Regions from separate parts of the Paenibacillus sp. OAE614 genome, predicted to be linked through region 3. Evidence: predicted binding sites of a transcription regulator. Region 3 holds the regulator's gene; each other region holds the start of a gene.

Region 1 (3,956 bases), 2.0 Mb from region 3:
GGATACTGCAGCTTGATCTGCCTTGTAGCCTCCAACCCGCCAATGCCCTGCATTTGGATGTCCATCAGGATCAGGTCGGGCATCAATAACTCGGTCATACTTACGGCTTCCTCGCCGCTGTGGGCCATGCCGACCACTTCAAACGCCGGGTCAGCTGACAGGATTTCGGTCACCGCTTCGCGCGCATGAGCGGAGTCATCGGCAACCAGCACTCTGAACGTATTCAATGGTTATGGGCCTCCTTTCTGATCTCCACCCGGCTGCCCCGCTGCATCGGCAGAATCAGCATTTTCCAGCCAAGCTCCTCGGCGCGCTCCTTCATGATCCGAAGGCCGTACCGGTCCTTCAAATGAAATGGATCCGTATGAATCCCCCGCCCGTTGTCATCGACGAAAACCGTCCAGCCCCGGCCGTCCAGCGTGCCTTTGATCGTCACCTTGGTGGCATGGGCATGCTTGTGAATGTTCAGCAGCGCTTCCCGGATGCAGGCCAGAAGCTCCACTTTTTCCTTGGCGCTCAAGGCCGCATCCGGAATGGACCATTCGATCCAGGGCTGGATCAGCGTTTCCTTGGCTGTATGTTCGATCCTTGAACGCATCGAAGCCTGATATTCCCGCTCCTCCGGCGATTCCGGATAGCGAAGATTGGCGATCGCCTGCCGCACGTACCGGTTCACCTCATGAACCGATTTGCGCAGCTCCTGGAAGTCCGCCGATTCCCGGGCTCCCCGGCCGCGCGACTCCGCCCGGTCCATCTTGACCGACAGCAGAAACAGGGACTGCGCGATGCCGTCGTGCAGTTCCCTGGCAAGCAGATCCCGTTCTTCCAGGGCTGCTTTTTCCGCCCGCTCCCGGTTCAGCTCCTCCTGCACCTGTTCCAGCCTCCGGAACAGCATGCTGAGCAGGGTCATGCTGATAAAGAACAGAAACACCGGCGTAAGAAAATTACCCACCTTCATCGATATATAAGGCATCAGAAACGCATGCCTCGCATATTCCCATATCCCTACGGCCAGTGTAGGAATAATCAATATCATCCATTTGATTTGTTTATAGGACATGCCTTGATCCGCACCTTCCCCGGGCACTCCCGGCATATTCAGACTTGTCTCTATTGTATCACGGCCCGCCCGGCGTATGTTAGAACGGTTCGTGTCACATACTACGAAGCGAACTTGTCTTTGTTTGGACGTTTGGATGGAAGCATCGACAACGAACAACCGGGAGGACCTTATGCGCACAAGGCTTTATGCAACGCTATCCATGCTGCTTTTGACGATTTCGGTGACGGCTGCTCCGGCGGCGGGGGCTTCTCCCGTAAACCAAGGCAGAGAGTACTATGAACAAAGGGGAGACGTCATCTGGGAGATTCCGAACCGGGAAAAGATTATAGCACTGACCTTTGATGACGGGCCGGATCCTGAGGATACGCCGCAGATTCTCGACCTGCTGAAGCAGTATCACGCAAAGGCAACGTTTTTTGTCGTCGGCAAACAGGTTCAGGAGCACCCGGAGCTGGCCAAGCGGCAGGTGGCCGAAGGCCATGAGCTTGCCAACCACACCTTCGACCATATGTATTTTAACCGCCGGAGCTCACCGGAGGTCATCGTGCGGGAGCTGCGGGAAACCCAGGAAGCCATATACCAGGTTACCGGTAAAAAAACCTACCTGTTTCGCCCACCCGGAGGATATTATAACGACCGTATGATCCAAATTTGCAAGAAGGAGGGTTATCTCGTCGTCATGTGGTCCTGGCATCAGGACACCTGGGACTGGAACCGGCCGGGCGTCGCCAAGATCGTGAACAAGGTGCTGAACAACGCGCGCAACGGCGACATCGTCTTGATGCACGACCACGTGGAGGGCAAGTCCCAAACGGTCGACGCGTTAAAACAAATCCTGCCTGAACTGCAGAAGCGCGGATATCGCTTCGTTACCGTATCGGAGCTGGTAGAGTACAACATTCCTTGAGGGGCGTTTAATCGCGCCCCTTTTTTGGCGCTTCCTCCCCGTGCCATTCACGTTGGAATTGCGCAAGAAACTGCTCCATAAATGCGTGTCGGGCAGCAGCCTCCCGCTGGGCCGCCGGCGTATTCATCAGATCTTTCAGTTTCAGCAGCTTCTCGTAAAAATGGTTCACCGTCGTCCCCTGCCGGCTGCGGTACTCCTCCTGGGTCATATTGTTCCGCGGCGGCTCGGCGGGGTCATACATGAGTCTTCCCCGTGACCCGCCAAAGGCAAACGTGCGGGCAATACCGATCGCTCCGATGGCGTCCAGACGGTCTGCGTCCTGCACGACCCGCCCCTCCAAAGTCGTCATGGGCCTGCCGCCTCCGCCGCCATAAGACATTGTCCCGATGATCTCCAGCACATGATCCACGAGCGCAGCATCCGTCCCATGTTCCGTGAGCCAATAGGAAATAGCTGCCATGCCCTCCTCTTTCGAAGCTACGATTTTCTCGTCGGCCAGGTCATGAAAAAGGGCAGCCAGCTCGCAGACGACCGGGTCGGCCCCTTCCTGCTCCGCCAGCCTCTTCGCCCACTCCGCCACCCGGTAAATATGCCACCAGTCGTGGCCGGACGGCTCAGACTTTAAACGATCCTTCACGTATTCCCTTGCTTCCATAATCATTCGGTCGGTCTCCATATGCTTTCCTCCAAACAGCTTTATTTTTCTGAACAATCGCGGTTGAATCCGAACATATATTCGCCTATAATACAATGCATAGCTCTTTTAATAAATGAGGTGAAATGATGATCAACCGAACCTGTGAACCGTCGGCGAGTTTCAATTCTACCATGAAAGAGGCTGCTTGGACACAGACCAGCCACTTGCTGGAGGAATCCCTCCGCCGTCACCTGAAAGTAACCCTGCACCTTGCCGGTGCCGGACCTGAACAAGAAATCCGGGGCTTCGTCACCGTGATTAACACCTATCTGGAAGAGATCAAGTTTAGAGCTGAAGACGAATGGCTGTGGATCAAATTCAGCGAGATCATTTCCGCGCATACATAAAGCCGGCTTGGAGGAAGACAAGGAACCCTTAACGAAAATGTTACAAGGGAAACCGGCTTATATCATATTGGAATGCAACGGTTTCCCGTACACATATTACTGAGCAAACGGAGGAGTTAGCTATGACCGATGATTTGAAATATCCTATCGGACTTTGCGTAACGAAAAAAGAACTGAGCGGAGATGAGCGGACAGCATTGATCGGCGAAATCCGCAGCCTGCCTTCGAAGCTGCGGCAAGCCGTCAGCGGATTGTCCAAAGAGCAGCTGGACACGCCTTATCGGCCGGGCGGCTGGACCGTCCGCCAAGTCGTGCACCATGTCGGAGACAGCCACATGAACAGCCTGATTCGGCTTAAACTTGCTTTAACCGAGGATAATCCGGTGATAAAACCTTATGAGGAGCAATTATGGGCTGAACTTGCGGATTCCACGCTGCCTGTTCCGGAGCTTTCCCTGGACCTGCTGGAGGCGCTGCATGTACGGTTTGTGCTTGTTCTGGAAAGCTTGAACAGCGACCAGTGGCTCAGAACATACATCCATCCGGCGAACGGAGAAACCAATTTGAACGAGCATCTATGCACTTATGCTTGGCATGGCAACCACCATCTTGCGCACATCACGACCCTCAAAGAACGAATGGGCTGGTAAGGCGGGATTCAGGTTCTTCGGTATGACGCCCTTCCTCAAATGAAATACTAACCAAAATGGTATGATTGAGGCAGGTGTTCTCATGAGTAAAATCTTGTCCATCTACGGCAGAGATGTGAAAAACATTGTCACGAACTGGGCCGCGCTCGTCATCATCGCCGGTCTTGTTATGCTTCCTTCCCTGTACGCCTGGTTCAACATCAAGGCATCCTGGGATCCCTACGGAAATACCGGTGATATTGCGATTGCCGTCGCGAACAACGACAAAGGGACGACGATGAAGGGACAGTCG
Region 2 (3,956 bases), 2.9 Mb from region 3:
CGAGGTCCGCTTCTTTGATTTTCGTTCAGTCTTGAAGATTCCGCATCTTGATTTTTCGCCGCTTGGGATGGCGTTTGTCAGCCGTCCGCCCACCCCATTGGGACAATCCGAACGGGATCATGCCGAACCATTTGACCGTCCACGGCTCTTTATATTTTTGCTTCCTTCGTTCTTCCTTGGGTGTTTCCATGTAGCTGACGACGCGCTCTGTAATGTATTTTACAAGTTCATCTCCACTGGCCATTTCCATTCCCCCCATAATGCCAAATTACAACTCTGCTATGCTCTTAGTTTGCACAGAGATACTGTAATCTAAACGGAGGAATGCTGACGGTGCATTTTTTACCGTTTATTGCACATTCTAACTTCGACATCAATTTTTCGCTCCAATCCCGTTTAACGAAAGGAGGGCCATCCTTTATGCCTATCAAAAGCTTGATCGCCGCCATCCTACTGATCCCGGCAATTTTGTGCGCAGGCAGCTCGTCCTCTTGGGCCGCTGGCCCCGGTGACCAAAGTACGAACGCCTATCCGGAGCATCCGGCTTTTCCGCATGAAGTTATTATCGTGGATGCAGGACATGGCGGTGTCGACGGAGGGACTTCATTTCAGAGCATTCTGGAAAAGGACATTAACCTCGCCATCGCCCAGAAGCTGTTTATGCTGCTGCGCAGCCAGGGGTACGACGCGGTCTTGAACCGGACGGCCGACTACGCCCTCAGCGATGACAATCACTGGCTCCGCAGCTCCTCCCGCCATAAACGCGATCTCGCGCAGCGCAAGGAGCTAAGCCATCAGCTGCCGACCCTGATCGTCGTGAGTCTTCACGTCAATTGGGGCCGCAATCCTTCAAAGAACGGGGCGCTTGTGCTTCACCAGAACGAAGGGCGCAGCGTCCTGCTTGCGGACAGCATTCAGCAGCAGCTTAACCCGCTGTACCAGACGAAGGGAAGCATCCGGCTGGGAAGCCCGTTTTACCTGCTGAACCAGGTCAAAGATCCTGCGGTTATCGTAGAGACCGGATTTCTCAGCAATGCCGCAGACCGGGCGATGCTGTGCAATCGGCGCGGGCAGCTCAAGATCGCGCAGGCCATCGCGAACGGAATCAACTATTATTTGACGGCAATATAGGCGCCGGCTTCCAATCCCAGATATCCCTGACAAGATCGCTGATTCCTACAAAAGATACGGAATTCTGCATACCGGTGATGCTTTGGCGAATGGCCTCAGCCGTCTTTTTCCCCTGCACGCCGACATGCCCGATCGTTACACAGTTCTGATGTTCGCTCGCCCAGGTTTCAACGGCTTTCATTTGTTTGCTGACATGACTGACGGTGTGCCGGTCGTCCAGAAATATGTTATTGGCCACCGGAGGCATTCCCATCTGAACGGCCAGCTTGCCGACAACGGAATGGTAGTTGGTCTTGCTGTCCACGAAGAACAACCCGCGTTCGCGGCAGACCTCCAGCACGATGGACATGATCCGTTCGTCTCCGGTAATCTTCGATCCCATATGATTGTTCATGCCGACCGCATACGGCACGTTGTCGATGGCCTCCTCCACCCGTTTGCGAATCTCCTCATTGCTCATATTGGAGGTAATGGCGCCGGGACCTAGCCACTTGGGATTGCCCTGCTTGGGCTCCATCGGCATATGGACAATGACGTCATGCCCCTGTTTATGAGCCAGCTCCGCGTCGGTTTTACTGGTAGGAAGAAACGGCATGATGGCCACGGTCAATTTAATCGGCAGGGACAGCATTTCTTCGGTTCCCCCTTGCCCGTTCCCGAAGTCGTCGATGATGATCGCAACCTTTTTATCCGGCTTCATGTCACTTTGCCGCTTGTCTGCCGCGGGCTGCTCCGCTTGCTCGTTGAAGACCCGCTCCGCCGCCAGTGATCGTTCCCCATCCGCGAGGGCGGTTTGACCAGAAAGCGCAACCGTAAGCGCCAGTCCCGCTGCCGCAATATTCCGACAGCCGTGATGCAGCTTATTGAAAGATGATGTACTCAAGCAACTTCCTCCTTTACTCGGTATCTCCACGATGTGGTTTCATTGTTTGAGGAAGTTGGAGGAATTATGTATAGCAAAAATCCCCGCTACTCCCCTCTCAGGAAAGTTACGAGAAATAACAAATAACACAAAAAGGCGTCCCCGCTGTTCAAAACGGGAACGCCTTATGTATGTATGCGGTCGAGAGGACTCGAACCTCCACGGGGGGTTAGCCCACACGGACCTGAACCGTGCGCGTCTGCCAATTCCGCCACGACCGCAAATCGGTCGGTCACTCTTTGAAAGAATCAATCTTTCGCGGCGACAAGATAGATCATACCATGCTGGACAGGTATAGTCAACACTTTTTCAAAAAAGTTTAATCTCCTCTTCATTCTAAACAATTTCCAGTTCCTATCTATTGAATAATCCAAGCATTTGCGGGTAAAATAAGAACATAAGTTCGTACAGGTGGTGATATGTATGGCAGCACCCGGCATGACGTCGGAAGAGGCATCGCTGATTAAGAGTTATCTGCTCCTGATTTTTATTCATAAAGTTTTCGAACGGGACATTCGGATTATGGAGGAGAGCGGCGTATTCAAGACACCCCAGTTGTATTCGGAACTGATTGTGAACGGCGACCGGCAGGCCGGCACGCTGCTCGCTGAAGTCAAGCGGGAAATGAGAAGACGCAAGATCCGGATCCTTCGAATCTTACAAGATGATACCGGGGTCAGGGCGGAATATTCCTGCAGAGGCTATACCGACGAAATGAATATTCTTTGGCCGGCTTTTCGTAACGAGATGCTCGTTCGGATGAGAGTTTATCTCGGGCTGGATCCTTTCTCTCCCGAAGACCGTTCTCTCCTACCCGTCTCTTCTTTTACTCACCATATGGACCACCCCGCTGCTCCCTATTTTCAGGAGGGCTCCAAACCATAAGAGCCGCCTGGAGTCCCCCCGATATGAACCAAGGGGAACCGAACCAGACGGCTCTGCTATTATTCCAGAGGGCTTTGACGCGGAGCGCTCGCAGGCTGGAAGAAGTAGTTCCGGTCCAGCTTGACCACTTTGCGGTTGCGGCGGCGGATCAGCACCTGGCTGCCGTCCCAAGCCACAACAATTCCGGTTACATCATTGCTTTCGATGCCGTCGCGAACCACCCGAACCTGCTCTCCGGATTGGCGGTACGCATCCAATTCCTCATCGCTGATCATCTCCAATCCTCCTTTGCTTTTGAAGCAATCTCTTCATGTAATGAACATGGATAAGTATATGCTTTTCCCGCATATCTTACAATGAAATCGGTGTGTACCGACCTTTATTATACACAAGACTGAGCGGGTTCCATGGCATTTTTCGTTAAAGTCATCCGGCATTATTAAGAAAAACGTCTATCGACGTACCTTCAAAGAAGACAGACCGCGTTTAAAGGTAATTTTTCTTGCAATATCAGGAAGCAATGCTCTGGCGTTTATACTTTTCTGATATTATAAGAAAGGACCAGCAGCCTATAGGCCGCTGATCCTGAATGTGTTGGTATAAAGGTGTGTATATTAATCAACTGAGTCTCTCGGTGACGCTCAGCCATTAACGTTGTGCGTGTTCTTTACTGTCGTTCTTCTCGTACCAATAATCGAGCACCGTCGACGACATCACCCGTTTTTCCAGATATTCAACTTGATGAGGGGTAAACAATTCCTTCCAGGAGAAGTCTAGCTCATCACACATGCCCACGATGGTCAGCAGTTCTGACCAGGCCACGTAGCGTTTATACCAAAAAAACTGAGGATGCTCTATAATATAGGGATAGAGGTCATCGAATTCGGTATGCTTGCAATCAAGCGCTCTTTCAAAGTGATCCTTTGCTTTGGCCAATTTATCAATGAAATACTGTTCGGTTACCGGTTCTTTCCCCATTGTGCTGCCTCCCCTCATGATCATCTAATACATATTATAA
Region 3 (3,956 bases):
GACCCAATACCTCGTTGTCGTCCTGATCGTGCTGATTATCGTCTCGACGGTTCTGGCCACGCTGGTATCGCGCAACATAGCTTCTCCGCTGAAGCTGCTGATCCGGGAAATGAAAAAGGTGGAGATGGGCAATTTCAGCGGTTCGGTTAATGTCGATTCGTTTGACGAAATCAACAGCCTGGTGTCTTCCTTCAACCGGATGGTGCACCGGATGGATGAGCTGATTGAGACGATCAAGGTCACGACCGTCAGCGAGAAGAACGCGCAGCTGCAGGCGCTGCAGTCCCAGGTGAATCCGCATTTTTTGTACAACACGCTGGACATGATCTACTGGATGCTGGATGAAAAAGGGAATGAACGCCTCAGCAGGGTCATTCTGTCGCTGTCGCAAATGTTCCGTTACAGCAGCAACTGGGAGGAGGCCTCCCGGACGACGCTGCGTCAGGAATTGGAGCAGATCCGGCATTATTTGACGATTATCGAGAACCGTCTTGAGGACAGGCTCGTACCGAAGATCGATGTGGATCCGCAGTGGATGGACGTCACGCTGCCGAAAATGACGATTCAGCCGATTATTGAAAACGCTGTAAAATACGGACTGGAGCCGCTGGATCGGCAGGGTATGCTGCTCGTTACGGCGGAGCAGGTCATGGACGATCTGCATGTCGTCGTTCGGGATAACGGGAAGGGAATGGACGAAGACACGCTGATGCGGGTCAGAAGCTTGCTGGAGGGCGGGAACCGCACGTCGCCCATAGCGGAGGACAGAGACGGCCCTGTGCTTCGCCGTGGCATCGGTTTGAGCAATGTGCATGAGCGGATCCGAATGATGTTCGGCAGTCCGTACGGTTTATACTTGGACAGTCAAGAAGGGGAAGGAACGACGGTAACCATCCGTTTACCAATCCGGCACCAAGGAGGAATGGAAGATGAACATTTTAGTCGTGGACGATGAGCATGTGATCCGTGACGGAATTAAGCGCACCATCCACCGGGCCTATCCGCAGCATTATGTTCACCTGGCAGCGAATCCGGAGGAAGCGGTTCAGCAGCTGCGCAGACACCGGATTGACCTGGTGCTGACCGATATCCTCATGCCGGGAATGACGGGCCTTGAATTGATGCAGCTGTGCCAAGGCAGTTATCCGCATATCAAATGGGTCATTATTTCGGCTTATTCCGAGTTTTCCTACGCCCAGGAAGCCGTCAAGCTTGGGGCTAAGGACTATATGCTCAAGCCGATCGGGAAAGAGCTGCTGCTCTCCATGATATCCGGACTTGCTCAGGAGATGGATCGGGAGAATGAAATCGTTCGCGAGGCGGAGCTGCTGAAGTCTAACCTGAAGTATTTGCGCGAGGCGGTATTTCAGCGCTGGGCGAGCGGACTCGATACCGGGCGCCTTGACGTCGCCTCAATAATTGAGAGCTACCCCGCATTCCAACTGGTGATGGTTAAGATGGAGAGCGAGGCGCCGGTGCATCTGGAGCATTTTATTATTGAAAATGTGCTTGGTGAGCTGATTGAAGCGCACGGCTGCGGATTTGTGACAAGCATGGACGAAACGAGCCTGATCGGCCTCGTCTCGCTGGGGGAAGAGGGCGGCATGAAACGTCTGACGGATGAGCTGCGCGCTAACTTGAAACGATGCGTCAAGGTGCCTTTCCAGATTCAGTCGACGGGACTCATCACAGACATTCACCGGGTGCCGGAGGAAGTGCGGCGGATGCGCCAGGAATCGGCATCGCTGGACTACGAATACAACAACCCGGGCGGTAACCGAGCGATCGAGGTTGCGGTGCAGTACATCAAAGCGCACTATCATACGGATCTGTCCCTGGAAAAGGTAGCTTCGGTCGTGTTCCTGAATCCGGTCTACTTCAGCCAGCTGTTTAAGCAGAAGACAGGAAGCGGCTTCAAGGAATACGTCACCAATCTGCGGATCGAACAAGCCTGCAAGCTGCTGCTGCAAACGCATTTGAAGCTGGCCGATATTTCGGACAAAGTCGGATATGTGGACGTCAAGCATTTTACCCAGGTGTTCCGCAAAAAGACGGGAAAAACCCCGACGGAGTACCGTCTGGAGCAAACGGCGGATTCCCGTGAGGCGTGTCCCACCTGAATCATCCTGCCTTGATCCCAACGCCGAAAAGAGCCCTTGACCTTCCTGAGTAAGGAAGAGCAAGGGCTCTATTGCTGCTTGTCCAGCATCATCTGCTAGTGAATATCGCGGAACAGCCCGACGACTTTGCCCAGAATGGTGACATGGTTCAGACGCAAAGGTTCGTAAGCCGGGTTCTCCGGTTGAAGCCGGATATGGTCTTTCTCCTTGTAAAACGTCTTCACGGTTGCTTCATCCTCATCCGTCATGGCAACGACGATGTCCCCGTTATCAGCTGTCTGCTGCTGTCTCACGATGACGTAGTCACCGTTATGAATGCCCGCCTCGATCATACTGTCCCCAACGACGGAAAGCATAAACACTTTCTCATCTCCGACATAGTGCTGCGGCAGAGGGAAGTAATCTTCAATGTTCTCCGTTGCCGTGATCGGCACTCCCGCTGTGACCTTGCCTACTACGGGAACTCTGGCGATCGTATGCGTGAACAGATTGCTGCTCTCGGATTCTTCTTGTCCCAACAGTTCAATGGCACGCGGCTTCGTAGGGTCTCTGCGGATCAAGCCTTTCTTCTCCAGTCGGTCCAAATGGCCGTGTACAGTCGAGCTGGAAGCCAACCCTACCGCCTCACCGATCTCTCGGACGGACGGAGGATAACCCTTGGCGCGGACTTCATTTCTGATAAATTCCAATATCGCTTGCTGCCGGCTAGATATCTTTGACATTCCCCATCAACCCCATTTAGTAACGTTTGGTAAAATTATAACATAGAACTGCCGTTCGTACAAACATAAGTTCTAAATGATTTTGCTTTGATGGAGCGGGATTTTTGCGGCTTCTGAATGAAGGAAACCTGTCTCTAAAAACATAGGAACAATTGTTCGAAAAAAGTGTTGAACAAAACAAATGTTCGTGTTATATTGTTCTCATAAAACAAGAACAAACGTTTGGAGGCGTAATATTTATGCTGAAACACACTACATACCAAAGTATTTATAATAACCCATCCGTTAACCCATCCATCAATGAAGCTATAGCAACTCCTTGGTTGAAGAAAGTCCAGTCCTTCGCGCCAGGCCCTGCCTTGATCAAACTGATCCTAGCGGCCCTGATTATTTTGGTGGGATGCACAGGTGTCGTTCGCGTATTCGCAGGAACCTCGGATGATGTTCGGTTAGAGAAAAATGTCATCGTTCAGCAAGGCGATACGCTGTGGGGAATCGCTTCTGCCCATAAGCCGGAAGACATGGATATCCGCGCATATATTATGGCGGTGAAGAAGTATAACGATTTAACCAGCAGCGAAATTCAAGCCGGAGAAGTATTGGCACTCCCACAATATTAATAGAAGATAAATGATCAAGAGCTTGGAAAGGTGTGAACCTTGACAAGCTCTTTTTATCATGGCAAAGTTAGGTATGACTTGAATATTGGAGGAGTAATTGTATGGATATCGATAGCGTTGTAGAGAGAATTAATGAGCTTGCGCGCAAGCAAAAGGAATCCGGTTTAACCGAAGAGGAGATCGAAGAACGGGCCAAGCTTCGTGAGAGATACCTTCAGAATGTCCGCAGAAATTTCAGACAGCAGCTGGACTCGATTGAATGGGTGGATGAAGAGAAGAAATAACACCAGCTGGATTAGACTCATACATTCGATCATGGTATAGACTGACTCAAGGTTTTGTATGGCTCACTACCGATAACAGAATGCTTCTATGTAAGCGCACCAAGTTTCCTTCATTTGTTCTATTATATAGAATATGAAACTACAGGAATAAATGCTGTAAGCAGTATTGGGCCGTTATATATTAGGAAGTAAATAGCAAAACTTTCGTTC
Region 4 (3,956 bases), 2.2 Mb from region 3:
AAATGCGACTCCTGGATCGCTGTGGTTATTATCAGCCGCGAATTTGCCGTTACCGGCCTGCGCCAGATTGCGCTGCTTGACGGGGCTGTCGTGGCGGCCAGCAAATGGGGCAAAGTGAAGACAGTCATTCAGATTATCGCCATCGTGGCGATTCTGATCAACAACTTCCCGTTCGAGATGATCGGCCTGCCGTTCGACGATATTGCCATCTGGGCAGCGGCTTTGATCACGATATACTCGGGGATCGATTATTTTGTCAAAAACAAAAAACTGCTTCAGCTTTCCAATGTGTAAGGCAATAGGGATATCCTATTGCTTTTTCTTTCCACCAAACGCTGTGGTACGGATAGGCTAAAAACGTGTAAAGTGTTCAATATAGGTATATCCATTCTACTTTACGATAACAGGGAGGCCAATCAAGGATGAAAGCAGAAATCATTGCAGTCGGTACGGAGCTGCTGCTTGGACAAATCGTGAATACCAACGCGCAGTACTTGTCGCAGGAGCTTGCGGCAATGGGAATAGACGTCTACTACCAGACGGTCGTCGGCGATAACGCCTCGCGGCTTCAGGGTGCCATTGAGCTTGCTTCGCAGCGCGCGGATATCCTGATCCTGACCGGAGGCATCGGCCCGACCCAGGACGACCTTACCAAGGATGCCCTGGCGGCGCATGTCGGCCGCTCCCTGCACATTGACCGGCTGGCGATGGATCAAATCGAAAGATTCTTCGCAGGGCGGGGGATCAACATGACGGAGAACAACCGCCGTCAGGCGCTCGTCATCGACGGCAGCACGCCGCTTCCGAATGAAACGGGATTGGCCGTCGGACTCGCGCTTGCCCAAGAGGATAACTTCTACATCGTTCTGCCTGGTCCTCCAAAAGAGATGAAGCCGATGTTCGACCAGCAGGCGAAGCCGTGGCTCCTTCAACACGCCCTGACCGACGAAATGCCGATTTACTCCAAAATGCTCAAGTTTGCCGGCATCGGCGAATCGCTGCTGGAGGATCGGCTTCTGGACCTGATCGACGGGCAGACCGATCCAACGATCGCTCCTTATGCGAAGGAGGGTGAAGTGACCGTACGCATCTCCACCAAAGCGCCTACAGAGCAGGAAGCCATGGAGAAACTGAATGCGATGCAGGGGCAAATTCAAAGCCGGCTCGCAGACCATATGTACGCCAGCATGGACGTGCCGATCGAACGGATCATCGTTGACATGATGGCGGACCGCGGGATTACGCTGAGCGCCGCTGAGAGCTGCACAGGAGGCATGCTGATGGAGAGCATCACGTCCATTCCGGGCAGCGCCACCATGTTCGTGGGAGGGATCGTCTGCTATTCCAACGAGATGAAGGAGAAGCTGCTGCATGTCCCGCATGCGCTGCTGGAGGGAGACGATGCACCGGGAGCAGTGAGCGCCGAAGTGGCAGAGGTGCTTGCCGAGAACGTCCGGATGATCACGGACAGCGACTTCGGCTTATCCGTCACGGGTGTAGCGGGTCCGGGGTATTCCGAACGCAAACCGGTCGGCCTCGTGTACGTCGGGATCGCCCAGCGCGGACAGAAGACCGAAGTGTTTGAGCTGAAGCTGAACGGCAACCGCGAAACGATCCGGGTCCGCTCGGTCAAAACGCTGCTGTACCGGTTGTGGCAAAGACTGGTATCTACCGATCCGGCCACCGGGGAGTCCAAGGATCAGGTTTGAAGTTGTGCAGCCGCCCGCCAGGCGGTATAATATAACCATACGGAAGAACCGTGCAAAAATAAGTTTGCCGCGGTTCTTTTTCTTATGGTTGGAGTAGGGGTGGAAGCCTGTTCCAGTTCGGACTCTTGCATCCGATCATCATAGAAGAACAAACGCCCACCGTGGTCCCCCATATTTTGCGGACTTTCCTTGCGGCGGTTGGTTTAAGGTACGGCGGCATGATGATGAGAGGAGAATGCCCGGCAAAAAAAACGAATGTATGTTCGAAAAAATGCTTGGCAAACGTTCCAAAACAAGGTATCATAATAGTATAAACGGTGAAGGATGTGAGTTTATTGTCAGATCGTCGTGCTGCGCTTGAAATGGCGCTTCGTCAAATAGAGAAACAATTCGGTAAAGGTTCGATCATGAAACTCGGTGAGTCGACACATATGCAGGTGGAAGTTGTTCCCAGCGGCTCCCTGGCTCTAGATATAGCACTTGGTATTGGCGGACTTCCAAGAGGCCGCGTTGTTGAAGTATATGGACCGGAATCTTCCGGTAAGACGACGGTGGCCCTCCATGCCATCGCTGAAGTACAGAAAGTCGGTGGACAAGCTGCTTTCATCGATGCGGAGCATGCGCTTGATCCGTCGTATGCCAACAAGCTTGGCGTCAACATTGACGAGCTGCTGCTGTCTCAACCGGACACCGGTGAGCAGGCGTTGGAAATTGCGGAAGCCCTCGTACGCAGCGGCGCCGTTGATATTATCGTCGTGGACTCGGTTGCCGCGCTCGTACCGAAAGCGGAAATCGAAGGTGAAATGGGTGATTCCCACGTAGGTCTGCAGGCTCGTCTGATGTCCCAGGCACTGCGTAAGCTGTCCGGTGCGATTGCGAAGTCGAAGACGATTGCGATCTTTATCAACCAGCTTCGTGAGAAAGTCGGCGTCATGTTCGGTAACCCGGAGACGACCCCCGGTGGCCGTGCGCTGAAGTTCTATTCTTCCGTTCGTCTGGATGTACGCCGTATTGAGAGCATCAAGATGGGCAATGATGTAGTGGGTAACCGGACGCGGATCAAGGTCGTCAAGAACAAGGTGGCTCCTCCGTTCAAGCAGGCGGAGATCGACATCATGTACGGCGAAGGCATTTCCAAGGAAGGCAGTATTATCGATATCGGTACGGAATTGGATATCGTCAATAAGAGCGGTGCCTGGTACTCCTATGAAGGCGAGCGCCTAGGTCAGGGCCGCGAGAATGCGAAGCAGTTCCTGAAAGAAAATCAGCCTATTTCGGAAGCGATCGAGAACAAGATCCGTGAGGCAAGCAATTTGACGACGACGGTGAGCGCGCCGACCGCAGAGGAAGCGGCGGCCGAGGAACGCGAAGAGCAGGAATTGTTAGAGCTGGAATAGGGTTATCGTTTGAAATCGTATTCTGTGAATGAATTGAGACTATAATGAGGACGCTCGGTGATAACCTGTCACTGGGCGTCTTTTCTCATATAGAGAGTACGTTAAGAATGCGGTTCAGTTATACGACTTACATTGAACACGTGATGGGGTGTGAGAGAGATGCGAAAAGGAAATAGCCATGAACATCAGGAAGGGCGAGGGATTCATGGAGAGCAGGGAATCCATGAAGAACAGGGAATTCATGAAGGACTGGCCGGGTTCCCGGACAATGAGACCCTTTGGATCACGGAGGTAGAGCGTCTGGCCAAGTCGAGAGGGCGCTATTTGATATCGTTCGGACCCTACACCCTGTCCGTCCACGAAGACGTCCTCGTGAAGTACCGGATGGTCAAGGGGAACGCTTTTACGAAGCAGGAGCTGGAGGAAATCGTCGTAGCGGATGAGCGGCAGCAGGCTTATGTCGAAGGCTTAAAGGCGTTGGAGCGGAAGCCGCGGACACGCAAGGAAATTGAAATGAAACTGCGGCAGAAAGGGATCGAAACGGGATCGATTGAGTATGCACTGAACCGGCTGGTGGAAGAAAGGCTGGTAGACGACGAAAGCTATGCCAGGCAGTGGGCGCAGCAGCGAATCAGGAACCACCGCAAAGGCAAAGCCTGGATCAGGCAGGAGCTTCAGCAGAAAGGCGTCGATAAGTCGATTATATCCGAGGCGCTGGCCGAAGTCAGTTCCGATCAGGAATTTGAGGCAGCCCTGGCAGCCGGGCGAAAGAAATGGAACCAGACGAAGGGCGAAGCCGCCGATCGCAAGCGCAAAACGGGGGCTTATTTGATGAGGCGGGGATACTCCG

The links. The regulator LexA, encoded in region 3, represses DNA repair genes until DNA is damaged. The targets are predictions, from matches to a motif close to CGAACATATGTTCG.
Region 1: ABIE48_RS09895 (YolD-like family protein) is a predicted target of LexA. The motif match lies at 2,696-2,709, and genes of this name have one in related genera.
Region 2: ABIE48_RS06100 (YhjD family protein) is a predicted target of LexA. The motif match lies at 2,446-2,459, and genes of this name have one in related genera.
Region 4: recA (recombinase RecA) is a predicted target of LexA. The motif match lies at 1,962-1,975, and genes of this name have one in related genera.

Annotation. Positions count from the first base shown of each region.
Region 1 covers NZ_JBEPOD010000001.1:2,056,209-2,060,164, reverse strand. The annotation lists gene ABIE48_RS09915 (response regulator) at 1-227, opposite strand, end outside; gene ABIE48_RS09910 (sensor histidine kinase) at 224-1,060, opposite strand; gene ABIE48_RS09905 (polysaccharide deacetylase family protein) at 1,233-1,970, shown strand; gene ABIE48_RS09900 (HD domain-containing protein) at 1,978-2,646, opposite strand; gene ABIE48_RS09895 (YolD-like family protein) at 2,754-3,014, shown strand; gene ABIE48_RS09890 (YfiT family bacillithiol transferase) at 3,137-3,664, shown strand; gene ABIE48_RS09885 (YhgE/Pip domain-containing protein) at 3,747-3,956, shown strand, end outside.
Region 2 covers NZ_JBEPOD010000001.1:1,212,444-1,216,399, reverse strand. The annotation lists gene ABIE48_RS06120 (YqzE family protein) at 26-244, opposite strand; gene ABIE48_RS06115 (N-acetylmuramoyl-L-alanine amidase) at 421-1,131, shown strand; gene ABIE48_RS06110 (divergent polysaccharide deacetylase family protein) at 1,106-2,014, opposite strand; tRNA gene ABIE48_RS06105 (tRNA-Leu) at 2,190-2,274, opposite strand; gene ABIE48_RS06100 (YhjD family protein) at 2,477-2,938, shown strand; gene ABIE48_RS06095 (hypothetical protein) at 2,998-3,213, opposite strand; gene ABIE48_RS06090 (hypothetical protein) at 3,587-3,916, opposite strand.
Region 3 covers NZ_JBEPOD010000001.1:4,094,065-4,098,020, reverse strand. The annotation lists gene ABIE48_RS18760 (sensor histidine kinase) at 1-955, shown strand, start outside; gene ABIE48_RS18755 (response regulator transcription factor) at 930-2,120, shown strand; gene lexA (transcriptional repressor LexA) at 2,216-2,842, opposite strand; gene ABIE48_RS18745 (LysM peptidoglycan-binding domain-containing protein) at 3,082-3,462, shown strand; gene ABIE48_RS18740 (DUF896 domain-containing protein) at 3,564-3,746, shown strand.
Region 4 covers NZ_JBEPOD010000001.1:1,924,412-1,928,367, forward strand. The annotation lists gene pgsA (CDP-diacylglycerol--glycerol-3-phosphate 3-phosphatidyltransferase) at 1-294, shown strand, start outside; gene ABIE48_RS09250 (competence/damage-inducible protein A) at 423-1,709, shown strand; gene recA (recombinase RecA) at 2,045-3,106, shown strand; gene ABIE48_RS09260 (regulatory protein RecX) at 3,266-3,956, shown strand, end outside.